3 regions of the Kluyvera sp. CRP genome follow, and region 3 is predicted to be linked to each of the others. Evidence: riboswitches for the same ligand, from Rfam matches in the RefSeq annotation. Region 3 holds a riboswitch; each other region holds the start of a gene.

Region 1 (4,186 bases), 1.5 Mb from region 3:
TTACGCTGCTGCTTAAAGCGCTGCGTGAGAACGCCGCCGAGTAGCGCCAACAGAATAAGGGAGGCGTCTACCTCCCTGTATCCATTTTTATTGTTTGACGGTCAGCATGCCGTTTTCACGGCCATGGGTCTTATTCCACGATGCGCTTTCAATGCCGTCTGCATTCATACTGACGGAAATAATATAGCCCGCTCCGCGAATTTCATAAAAATTGGCGTTAATACGCTTCACAACGGCTTTTTTGCCATTAATCGTCGCCGAGAAGAAACCGTTAGACAGCGTTGCTTTTAGCACATTAGAAGAGAGCGTCGCTTCACGCATGGGATCGGCGACGTGCGCCGCCTGCGCGTGTTGTTCCGCGTCGTGAGTGCGAGTCGCGTTGGCCGCGTTGGCATACGCCGCGGTCATGGCCGCGTTGTTGATCCCTTGCTGTCTGTTTTGTTCGGATAAATAGCAGGTATCTTTAGAAATACCTTGCGCCTCACATGCCGCCATTCGCTGTGCCGGGGTAGAGCAACCCGCAAGAATCGCCGAGCTTGCCACAACGGCTAACAGCATTATTTTTGCTTTCATCATTAACCTTATTTTTTATATAGACCAGAACGTCACCTGAATAAATGTTTAACGTTCTCCCCGTAATATTTTCGGGACCGTTAATTATAAATTATTTTCAGGTTTTAATTGTTATGAGTGATAACAGTCGTTCGTGATTATGGAGACTGCATTGCTATATACCACCGCCCCTAATGCCCCGGTTGCTACCAGCGCGAGGGAGACGATCACATACGCAAGAATAATTTTTATCATTGACTATCAATCACTAAGGCAAGCAGAAGTTTGCCGCTTTCTTTGTAACGCGAAGCAACTATCCAGTAAGTTGACTATATAAATATTGATTAGGATCATGATTTTTGTTGATAGATTCACGTGGTGAATGTAGTGAGGTTTAAATGTTATTTTTTAATTAATTCAAATGGTTGGATGAACTCATCCTACCATTTATCGATAAGGATTATTCCTATAGAAAACAGTTTTTATGATTGGTTCTAAAGCGAGTCTAATGATTTTCTTTGTTTTTTTATTTTTTCTTTCGTCGCGGGTTTAATTATGGCTATCTGGTTTTTCGTTTCGTATGAAAGAAAGTCATGGCTATCTTTTTTTTACCTGTCGTGAGCGTGTTAATTAAAGTTTAACGACTATTAGATATAACCTTGCTGTTTATAGCGTGATTTCTCGCGGGGGAAGAGGCTTGCTTAAGCGAGAAACTTCCCTTACGCTTGCAAAAAAGCGGCCACGCCGCTAAACGACTCGGGGTGCCCTTCCTGGTGAAGGCTGAGAAATACCCGTACCACCTGATCTGGATAATGCCAGCGTAGGGAAGTCAGAGACCGCCTGGTCATTGCTTCTTCGCGTTATGGCAGGAGCAAACCATGCACGTTAACCTGCTAAACCCCGCGCAATCCGCGCGTACTGCCCATATTCTTCACCAGCATGCCCCCCTTGTTCACTGTATGACCAACGATGTCGTGCAGACTTTCACCGCCAACGTATTGTTAGCCCTTGGCGCCTCGCCCGCGATGGTGATTGATGCCGGTGAAGCCGCGCAGTTTTCCGCCATAGCCAGTGCGGTATTGATAAACGTTGGCACTTTAACCCAGCCGCGTGCGCAGGCGATGCTTGCGGCGGTGGAAAGCGCGAATGCGGCGAAGACGCCCTGGACGCTCGATCCGGTTGCCGTTGGCGCACTGACGCTGCGCAGTGAATTCTGCCGCGGCTTACTGCCATTACAGCCTGCGGCGATTCGTGGAAATGCCTCTGAAATTTTGGCGCTGGCGGGCGAGAGCCACGGCGGGCGCGGCGTGGATACCACCGATACGGCCGCGACGGCGCTGCCAGCGGCACAGAAGCTGGCGCGAGAAAGCGGCGCGATTGTGGCGGTGACGGGAGAAGTGGATTACATCACCGATGGTCAGCAAACGCTGGCAGTGCAGGGCGGAGATCCGCTGATGACGCGGGTGGTTGGCACCGGCTGCGCGCTGTCGGCGGTGGTGGCGGCCAGCTGCGCGCTGTCGGGCAGCCGTCTGGAAAATGTGGCGGGCGCCTGCGCGCTGATGAAATTCGCCGGGCAGCAGGCCGCCGAGGGGCGCGGGCCGGGCAGCTTTATGCCTGCCTTCCTCGATGCGCTGTACGCGATGAATGCGGAGGTGGCGGCATGAAGCGCATTAACGCCTTAACCATCGCCGGTACCGACCCTAGCGGCGGCGCAGGCGTTCAGGCAGACCTGAAAACCTTCTCCGCGCTGGGTGCCTACGGTTGTTCGGTGATGACCGCGCTGGTGGCGCAAAACACCCGCGGGGTGCAATCGGTCTATCGCATTGAACCCGATTTTGTCGCCGCGCAGCTGGACTCGGTGTTCAGCGACGTGCGCATTGATACCACCAAAATCGGCATGCTGGCCGAGACCGATATTGTTGAAGCTGTGGCCGAGCGGCTGGCGCGTTATCGTATTCAGAACGTGGTGCTCGACACGGTGATGCTGGCGAAAAGCGGCGACCCGCTGCTGTGCGCATCGGCGGTGACGACGCTGCGTCAGCGTCTGCTGCCGCAGGTGTCGTTGATTACGCCAAACCTGCCGGAGGCGGCGGCGCTGCTTGACGCGCCGCATGCCCGCAGCGAACGCGAGATGCTGGAACAAGGGCGCGCGCTGCGCGCGCTGGGCTGTGAAGCGGTGCTGATGAAAGGCGGCCATCTGGACGACGCCGAAAGCCCGGACTGGCTGTTTACCGCCGACGGTGAAACGCGGTTTACCGCGCCACGGGTGGTGACGAAAAACACCCATGGCACCGGCTGTACGCTGTCGGCGGCGCTGGCGGCGTTGCGGCCACGTCACGCCAGCTGGCAGGAAACGGTGCCGGTGGCGAAAGCCTGGCTGTCGAAAGCGCTGGCGCAGGCCGATACGCTGGAAGTGGGCGAGGGGATTGGCCCAGTGCACCATTTCCACGAGTGGTGGTAACTGTCCCGTCTGCGTGCCAGCAGCTTGTGCGTTAAAACCGACAAAAGTTGGACATTCTACGCCCCCGGTACCAGGCTTATCCTGCTCAAAAAACTTGAGCAGGACATCCAGCCGACATGATGTCGGCGCTTACGGGAGCATAGCTATGACTGATATTGCGCAGTTGCTTGGCAAAGACGCCGACAGCCTTTTACAGCATCGTTGTATGACCATTCCAGCCGACCAGCTCTATCTGCCTGGCCACGACTACGTTGACCGGGTGATGGTGGATAACAACCGCCCACCTGCGGTGTTGAGAAACATGCAGACGCTCTACAATACCGGGCGTTTAGCCGGTACGGGCTACCTGTCGATTCTGCCGGTCGATCAGGGCGTTGAGCATTCGGCCGGGGCCTCGTTTGCCGCCAACCCGCTCTATTTTGATCCGAAAAACATCGTCGAACTGGCCATTGAGGCGGGCTGTAACTGCGTGGCCTCAACCTACGGCGTGCTGGCGTCGGTTTCGCGCCGCTACGCACACCGCATTCCGTTCCTCGTGAAGCTCAACCACAATGAAACGCTGAGCTATCCGAATACTTTCGATCAAACGCTGTATGCCAGCGTTGAGCAGGCTTTCAACCTTGGCGCGGTGGCTGTAGGGGCGACCATCTATTTTGGTTCAGAAGAGTCTCGCCGCCAGATTAAGGAGATCTCTGCCGCTTTCGAGCGCGCGCATGAGCTGGGGATGGTGACGGTGCTGTGGGCCTACCTGCGCAACCCTGCGTTTAAGAAAGACGGCGTTGACTATCACGTCTCCGCCGACTTGACCGGGCAGGCCAACCATCTGGCGGCGACCATCGGCGCGGATATCGTCAAACAAAAAATGGCCGAAAATAACGGCGGCTATAAAGCGGTGAACTTTGGTTATACCGACGATCGTGTATACAGCAAATTGACCACCGACAACCCGATTGACCTGGTGCGTTATCAGCTGGCGAACTGCTATATGGGCCGCGCGGGGCTTATTAACTCCGGCGGCGCGGCGGGCGGTGAGACCGACCTGTCCGACGCGGTACGGACGGCGGTTATCAACAAACGCGCTGGTGGCATGGGGCTGATTCTGGGCCGTAAAGCGTTCAAAAAATCCATGGCCGACGGCGTGCAGTTGATCAACGCCGTGCAGGACGTTTACCT
Region 2 (4,186 bases), 560 kb from region 3:
TCCTGACTGCGGTAGGCGCCAATCTGCTGGTAAAGATAAAACGGCAGCGTGCGGAAATTCTCGTTGCCGAATAACGCCACCACGCCGAAATCGCCGATCGACAGCACGCAGGCAAACGCCAGCGCTTGCGCCAGCGGTCTTTTGAGGGCGCGTAATTCAATTACCCGCAGGCGAGTAAACCCGCTAAGTCCCAGCGACTCGCAGAGAATGCTGTAGCGTGCAGTGATGTCGCGCATCGGCGTTTCCAGCACCTTCAGCGCGTAGGGTACCGCCATCAGCGCGTTGGTGAAGATGACAATCCCGTCGGCGGAGTCGGGCAGGCCGATGGTGTTATTAAGCAGCAGGAAGAAGCCGGTGGCCAGCACGATGCCCGGCATCGCGAGAATCAGCATCCCGCTCAGTTCCATCGTCTGACCGGCCAGCGGCTGGTTACGCGCCCGCAGCTCGCGACTGCTCCACAGCAGCATCATTGTGAGCGTCACGCTAAGCAGACCTGCGGCGAGAGCAATACGCAGCGACGTGCCCAGCGCCTGCCATAAAATCGGCTGGCTAAAGACGGAGAGCATCGACGGGTGAATGCCATCTACCACCACCGCCAGCAGCGGCGGCAGCAGTAACAGCAGGGTCAGGAAGATGAGTACACCATCGGCGATGCGGCTATGCCAGCGATCGTCCGGGTCACGCCAGCCTTGAATCTGGCTATTGCCCACCGCAATGGCCCGGCTCATACGCTGGCTAAGCAGCACCAGCGCCAGACAGCAGGTCATCTGAATCAACGCCAGCATTGCCGCTCGCGCCGGATCGTAATCAAAGTTCAGCGCCTGGTAGATCGCCAGCTCAATGGTGGTGGCGGAAGGCCCGCCGCCCAGCGACAGCACGGTGGCGAAGCTGGCGAAGCAGAGCATAAAAATCAGCGTGGCGATGGGCAGAATCTGTCGCCGCATCCAGGGCCATTCCACGTAGCGGAAGAACGGGTAGCCGCGCATTCCAAGCTGAGCGGCAAGCTGGCGCTGCTCGCCGGGGATTTGCTCCAGCGCTTGCAGCAGCAGACGGGTCGCCATCGGCATGTTGAAAAAGACGTGCGCCAGCAGAATGCCCTGCAGGCCGTAGGGGGAGAAATTCCACTGCCAGCCGAGCCAGGCATACAGTTGCGCCAGCCATCCCTGACGGCCATAGACGGTCAGAATGCCGAAGACGGCGACCAGCACCGGCAGGATGAGGGTCATCGCGCACAGGCGCAGCAACAGCTGACGGCCGGGGAAACGGCGTCGATAGAGCGCGCGGGCAAGGAAAATGGCGGGCAGCACCGATAACAGCGCAGAGAGAAACGCCTGCCAGAAGGAGAAGCGCACCACGTGCCACAGATAGCTATCGCCGAGCAGCGTTGACCACGACGTTTCGGGGGCGTTTAGCCACAGCGCCAGAAAAGCCGCCAGAGCGACGGCCACCATCAATGTGGTGGCCGTAAGCCCTGGGTAGAGCCAACCCGGAATTAGCGGCTGGCGGCGCGGAGCCATGTATTAATCCAGTTTTGACGTTCGCTGGCGACCTGCTGCGGCGTGAACTCAAGCGAGGTCTGCGGTTTCACCAGGCTGTTAAAACCTTCCGGCAGCGCAACCTGGGTTACCGGATACATCCAGTTGCCGGTCGGGATGGCGTTCTGGAAAGCTGGAGAGACCATAAATTGCAGGAATTTGTCCGCCAGTTTTTGCTGCTTGCTGGCCGCGGTTTTTGCCGCCACTTCGACTTGCAGGTAATGGCCTTCGGCAAACGGCGCCGCCGCGTAGTTGTCTTTCTTCTCTTCAATGATGTGATAGGCCGGGGAGGTGGTATAGCTCAGCACCAGGTCGCCTTCCCCTTTCAGGAACAGGCCGTAGGCTTCGCTCCAGCCTTTGGTAACGGTGACGGTCTTCGCCGCCAGTTTCTGCCAGGCTTCCGGCGCTTTATCGCCGTACACTTTCTGCATCCACAGCAGCAGGCCTAAGCCCGGCGTGCTGGTGCGCGGATCCTGGTAGATAACGCGCCATTTCTGCTCGCTCTCAACCAGCTCTTTCAGGCTTTTCGGCGGGTTTTTCAGCTTGTTTTTATCGTAGACGAAAGCGAAGTAGCCATAGTCGAATGGCACAAAGATGTCGTTGTTCCAGCCGCCCGGCACGTTGACGGCGCTGGCCGGAACGTTACTTTTGGCGAACAGTTTGGTGTCGGTCGCGGCCTGCAGCAGGTTGTTATCCAGCCCCAGCACGACGTCCGCTTTACTGTTTTTCCCTTCCATGCGCAGACGGTTGAGCAGCGAGACGCCATCTTCCAGCGCCACGAATTTCAACTCGCAGTCGCAGTCGGCTTCGAACGCTTTTTTCACCGCCGGGCCTGGGCCCCAATCGGCAGCAAAGGAGTCGTAGGTATAGACCGTCAGCACGGGTTTTGCGAACGCGGGCGCGGTAACCAGCACCAGCAGGGGGAGTAATTTCTTGAGCACTTTGCACCTCAGTAAATGGGTGGCAAAGGATTTTGAGTTAGCCTCAAATCCCTTCGCCGGGATTATCCGGATCAGGTTCGACGGGTCTCTCTCAGCCGCGCACGACGCACAGCACCCCGTTGAGAACGGCACATTGTAATGATTACGTGAATAAATCAAAAGCCCTACGGCTCCGGCGGTGCAAACCAGGCGGATTTAAAGTCAAACCAGCCCAGCGTATTCATCCGTACGCCGCGCATACTGCGCTGCCCCTGGAGCATCAGCCAGTGATGAATCAGCGGCACCACCGACTGATTAGCGAGCAACTGCTGGCACCAGTCGGCTTGCGGCAGGTTGCCCGCGCGCCAGCGCCGCGCGTCCTGTTCCCAGTCAATGGGGATACAATGGCGAATCATCGGCACTTCATACAGATAGGCGAACAGTGAAAAATCGAGCGGCAGCGTAAAGTTGGCGCTGTTAAGCCAGATATCGCTGACCACCTCGCCGCGGTGCCATTCGTCGTAGTCCACTTCCTGAATGTTGAGCTTGACCTGATGCTCCGCCAGCAGCGTTTCCATAATCTGGCCGATGGTCCGGTGCTCGACGTGATCCCGATAATAGGTGAGGGTGACGGACTCCAGCCCGGCCGGTTTCTCGCAGGCGCGGCTGCGCGCATGGTGCCAGCGCGGCAGCAGGCCGTAGGCGGGAAACCAGTGGCTCTGATGCTGCTCGCCCGCGCGGTAGAGCAGGTTGTTGGGATGAAACAGGTGGCTCAGCCACTGGCGTACCGTTGGGTTACGGCCCAATGTGCTCCGCGCATCGAACAGCAGGTAATAGCAGCCTTCTTCCAGCCGGCTTTCGACGGCTTTTTCACTTTCGGTAGAGCCTTCAAGCGTCAGGCCACCGTTTGGCGCTTCGCTGATTTCTGGCAGCACCCACACGTTAACCTCGTCAATCAACGCCCGGAAACCGAAATAGTCATCAAAGGCGAGGATCTTCAGTTGGTTAAGGTTATTGCGCGCGACCGAGTAGGGGCCGGTTCCTACCGGCATCCGCGAGAAATTAGGCAGCGTTTGCCATTCGCGCGGCAGAATCATCGCCGACACCTGGCTCAGCAGCCACGGCAGCCAGCGGTCAGGCTCGGCCAGATGCACGTCCAGCACCCATGCGGTAGGAGAGTGGATCTGCGTGATGTTGGAGAACAGCGGCAGCGTCATGCTGCGCTCCAGTGAGGCAATAACGTCTTCCATCTCCAGTTCGCGCCCATGATGGAAATGGATGCCGGGACGCAAATAAAAACGCCAGTGTAAGGGGGAAATTTCCTGCCAATGGTGAGCAATATCGGCTTCCAGTTCCCCATTTGCCTCATTTACCCGCGTTAAGGCGTTGAAAATCTGCCGGGCGATGTGGGTTTCCGAGCGGCGAAGCGCGGTGCCAGGCAGCAGGTTGTGCATCGGGCGATAGTAGAGCACCCGCAGAATGTGCCGACCCTGACGGAAGCTGCGCCCCAGATGCGAGACCAGCATCTGGCGTACTGCCGCTTTATCGCCGACCAGTTGCACCAGTTGATCGATGCGATCCTGCTCCAGCAGATCCTCCGCGCGCTGCTGCTGAAGCGCCAGCCCGGTATAGAGGAACGTGAGTCTGGAACGCTTGCCGCGCCCGGCTTCCGCTTCCCAGGTGAGCCAGCCCCGAGCCTCCATGGTGTTGAGTAATGTCCGCATATGACGA
Region 3 (4,186 bases):
GGCGATATCGCCGAGCAGGATTTGCCGGCTGTAGCGCATAAAGTCACGGTCATTCATCGCCGACTCCCACGATTGCCAGCAGTTGCGCGGTGGCTTCACGCCAGTCTGCCGCCTGGGTAATGGCGCTAACCACAGCCACGCTGCCGACGCCGGTCGTCAGTACCGCCGGAGCGCGTTCAAGGCTGATGCCGCCGATGGCGACGGTCGGGTAATCCGCCAGTCGTTCAATATGACTGGCCAACTGCGCCAGCCCCTGCGGGGCGGAAGGCATTTGCTTGGTTTGCGTCGGGAAGACGTGGCCGAGTGCGATATAAGAAGGCTTAGCGGCCAGCGCCACGTCTATCTCCATATCATCGTGGGTCGATACGCCCAGGCGTAAGCCCGCCGCCTGAATCGCTTTCAGGTCGGTGGTTTCAAGGTCTTCCTGGCCCAGATGCACGCCGTAAGCGCGGTGCTTAATTGCCAGACGCCAGTAATCGTTGATAAACAGGCGGGCGTCATAACGACGCCCCAGCTCGATGGCGGCGATAACATCCGCTTCCACCTCTTCATCGCGCTTATCTTTGATACGCAGTTGGATCGTGCGTACGCCCGCCTCCAGTAAACGCTCAATCCATGCAACGCTATCCACCACCGGGTAAAGCCCGAGGCGGAACGGCACGGTCGGGAAATCAGGCTGATACATCAGGCTTCCTCCCGCTTGAGATAAATTTCGCCGCCTTTGGCGCGGAAGTTTTCCGACATATCCGCCATCCCCACTTCAATGGTTTGCGCGGCGGCGTAGTCGCGGACCTCCTGGCTGATTTTCATCGAGCAGAACTTCGGCCCGCACATGGAGCAGAAGTGGGCAACCTTGCCGGACTCCTGCGGCAGGGTTTCATCGTGATAAGCGCGGGCGGTGAACGGGTCGAGCGCGAGGTTAAACTGGTCTTCCCAGCGGAATTCGAAGCGCGCTTTCGACATGGCGTTATCGCGGATCTGTGCGCCCGGATGGCCTTTCGCTAAGTCAGCGGCGTGGGCGGCAATTTTGTAGGTGATCAGCCCCTGTTTCACATCTTCTTTGTTCGGCAGGCCGAGGTGCTCTTTCGGCGTCACATAACACAGCATCGCGCAGCCAAACCAGCCGATCATCGCGGCGCCAATGCCGGAGGTGAAGTGGTCATAGCCCGGCGCGATATCGGTGGTCAACGGCCCTAAGGTGTAGAACGGCGCTTCGTGGCAGCTCTCCAGCTCTTCGGTCATGTTGCGCTGAATCATATGCATCGGCACGTGGCCCGGGCCTTCAATCATCACCTGCACGTCGTATTCCCAGGCGATTTTGGTCAGCTCGCCCAGCGTATGCAGCTCGGAGAACTGCGCTTCGTCGTTAGCGTCCTGAATGGAGCCGGGGCGCAGGCCGTCGCCCAGCGACAGGGAAACGTCGTAGGCGGCGCAGATTTCGCAAATCTCGCGGAAATGTTCGAACAGGAAGTTCTCTTTGTGATGGGAGAGACACCACTTTGCCATGATCGAACCGCCGCGCGAGACAATCCCGGTCAGGCGTTTGGCGGTCATCGGCACGTAGCGCAGCAGCACGCCCGCGTGAATGGTGAAGTAGTCGACGCCCTGTTCAGCCTGCTCCAGCAGCGTGTCGCGGAACGCTTCCCAGGTAAGGTCTTCGGCGATCCCGTTGACCTTCTCCAGCGCCTGGTAGATCGGGACGGTGCCGATCGGTACCGGGCTGTTACGCAGGATCCATTCGCGGGTTTCGTGGATATAGCGGCCGGTGGAGAGATCCATCACTGTATCCGCCCCCCAGCGCGTCGCCCACACCAGTTTTTCTACCTCTTCTTCGATAGAGGAGGTGACGGCAGAGTTGCCGATGTTCGCGTTAACCTTCACCAGGAAGTTACGACCGATGATCATCGGCTCGGATTCCGGGTGGTTGATGTTGGCAGGGATAATCGCGCGGCCCGCGGCGACTTCATCACGCACGAATTCCGGGGTGATGTTTTCCGGCAGGCGCGCGCCAAAGCTCATCCCCGGATGCTGGTGGCGCAGCACTTCACTGCTAATGCGCTCGCGGCCCATGTTTTCACGGATAGCGATGAACTCCATTTCGGGAGTGACGATCCCCCGGCGGGCGTAGTGTAACTGGGTGACGCGCTTGCCCGCTTTGGCGCGTTTCGGCGTCAGCAGGCCGGTAAAACGCAGATCGTCCAGGCCATCGTCGGCCAGACGTTCTTTGGTGTAAGCCGAGCTACGGTCGTCTAGTTCTTCGCTATCGTTACGTGCGTCAATCCACGGCTGGCGCAGTTTCGCCAGACCCTGCTGGACGTTAATCGCCACCTCAGGATCGCCATACGGGCCGGAGGTGTCGTACACCGGCACGGCTTCGTTCTCTTCAAACTGCGGGTTGTCTTTACTGCCGCCGATGAGCGTCGGGCTCAGTTGAATTTCACGCATCGGAATGCGGATATCCGGCTGTGAGCCGGTGATATAGATGCGTTTTGACTCAGGAAAGGCGGTCCCTTCCAGCGTATTGATAAAGTGTTGCGCCTGGGCGCGTTGTTCACGGCGTGATGGTTTAGTAGTGACAGACATAGCTCATTCCAAAAAAGTAAGGACGTGGCTTGTCAGACGACGGATGGAGTAATGGATGTGCGCCGCCCGTAAAGGCAGCAGCATAAAGCTGAATTACTCTTGTTCCCTTCGCAGGTCTTAACCTGATCAGGTTCCGCGGATCCCGAATTAACGGTCTCAGCCCGTGCTTGCGCACCAGGCACTCCGACAAGAAGTAACCTCTATCTTAGAGGTAATGATTGTAAACTACTCGTTAATGCGGCAAATCTCAAGCCGGGCGTTTTATTTCATCCTGGCCGAGGGCCTCGAAGGTCAGCATGATGAGCTGATCCTCTAATAGAAAACGGGCTTCCAGCGCTTCACCAATATCGGACAACGCCTGCTGAAACGCATATACGTTATCCTGGTCGATAGCGTTCTCCAGCGCAGAGTCGTAGTAGTCCATAATTTGTTGGGTATTGGCGTCCAGCAGCGGCCAGATTTTGCTGGCGTTTAAAAGCGGACTGTTGCCTTCCATTTTATGGATAATACGTTCATAAATACTGAAATGACCGGCAGAAAGGTAGTCGACCAGCCGCTGACAAAAGTCATCAAGCGCCTTTTCATTAAGACGCATAAATGATTCTTTGCCAGGCTTAAGGCCAACCAGATTGTAGTAAGCCACGAGCAGGTGCTTACGAATATTCAGCCAACGGTCGACCAGTCTGTGGTGTCCATGAATTCGCTCTTTTAGACTTTCTAACTGGTTTAACATAGGTTGACCCCGCATCGATAAGATTAAAATCTGCTCACGTCATTATGTAATAATAATGTTAACAACATGCCTGTGAAGCAAAGGTAGCGCAAGAGATATGGATCGTATTATTGAAAAATCGGATCGCGGCTGGTGGATCGTCAGCCACGAACAAAAATTATGGTTGCCCGGTGGGGAAATACCAATTGGCGAAGCGGTAAATTTCGATCTTGTGGGCCAGCGCGCACTCCAGATTGGCGAGTGGGAAGGCTCTCCTGTCTGGTTGGTACAGCAGCAACGCCGCCATGATATGGGCACCGTGCGCCAGGTGCTCGACCAGGATGTGGGGCTGTTTCAACTCGCCGGACGCGGCGTACAGCTGGCTGAGTTTTATCGCTCGCATAAGTTCTGCGGCTACTGCGGCCACACCATGCATCCGAGTAAAACCGAGTGGGCGATGCTGTGCAGCCACTGTCGCGAACGTTACTATCCGCAAATTGCCCCTTGCATTATCGTCGCGATCCGCCGTGAGGATTCCATCCTGCTGGCCCAGCATGTTCGCCACCGCAACGGCGTGCATACCGTGCTGGCCGGTTTTGTCGAAGTGGGGGAAACCTTAGAGCAAGCGGTCGCGCGTGAGGTGATGGAAGAGAGCGGCATTAAGGTGAAAAACCTGCGCTATATTACTTCGCAGCCGTGGCCGTTCCCGCAGTCGCTGATGACGGCGTTTATGGCGGAGTACGACAGCGGCGATATCGTCATCGATCCGAAAGAGCTGCTTAACGCTAACTGGTATCGCTATGACGATCTGCCGCTTCTACCGCCGCCGGGCACCGTCGCGCGTCGCCTGATCGAAGATACTGTGGCAATGTGTCGGGCTGATTACGACTG

Evidence for each region. Region 3 has a riboswitch for thiamine pyrophosphate ahead of thiC (phosphomethylpyrimidine synthase ThiC). Riboswitches for the same ligand answer to the same signal wherever they lie in the genome.
Region 1: it holds a riboswitch for thiamine pyrophosphate, as region 3 does, so the genes downstream of both, thiM (hydroxyethylthiazole kinase) here and thiC (phosphomethylpyrimidine synthase ThiC) in region 3, are expected to answer to the same signal.
Region 2: it holds a riboswitch for thiamine pyrophosphate, as region 3 does, so the genes downstream of both, thiB (thiamine ABC transporter substrate binding subunit) here and thiC (phosphomethylpyrimidine synthase ThiC) in region 3, are expected to answer to the same signal.

What each region holds. Positions count from the first base shown of each region.
Region 1 is NZ_CP082841.1:4,471,827-4,476,012, reverse strand. Features, by position in the region: gene K7B04_RS21300 (LysR family transcriptional regulator) at 1-44, shown strand, start outside; gene K7B04_RS21295 (hypothetical protein) at 88-573, opposite strand; TPP riboswitch at 1,300-1,396, shown strand; gene thiM (hydroxyethylthiazole kinase) at 1,431-2,216, shown strand; gene thiD (bifunctional hydroxymethylpyrimidine kinase/phosphomethylpyrimidine kinase) at 2,213-3,013, shown strand; gene fbaB (class I fructose-bisphosphate aldolase) at 3,159-4,186, shown strand, end outside.
Region 2 is NZ_CP082841.1:240,066-244,251, reverse strand. Features, by position in the region: gene thiP (thiamine/thiamine pyrophosphate ABC transporter permease ThiP) at 1-1,517, opposite strand, end outside; gene thiB (thiamine ABC transporter substrate binding subunit) at 1,493-2,476, opposite strand; TPP riboswitch at 2,507-2,605, opposite strand; gene sgrR (HTH-type transcriptional regulator SgrR) at 2,641-4,186, opposite strand, start outside.
Region 3 is NZ_CP082841.1:795,216-799,401, reverse strand. Features, by position in the region: gene thiF (thiazole biosynthesis adenylyltransferase ThiF) at 1-57, opposite strand, end outside; gene thiE (thiamine phosphate synthase) at 50-685, opposite strand; gene thiC (phosphomethylpyrimidine synthase ThiC) at 685-2,583, opposite strand; TPP riboswitch at 2,670-2,779, opposite strand; gene K7B04_RS03630 (Rsd/AlgQ family anti-sigma factor) at 2,831-3,316, opposite strand; gene nudC (NAD(+) diphosphatase) at 3,414-4,186, shown strand, end outside.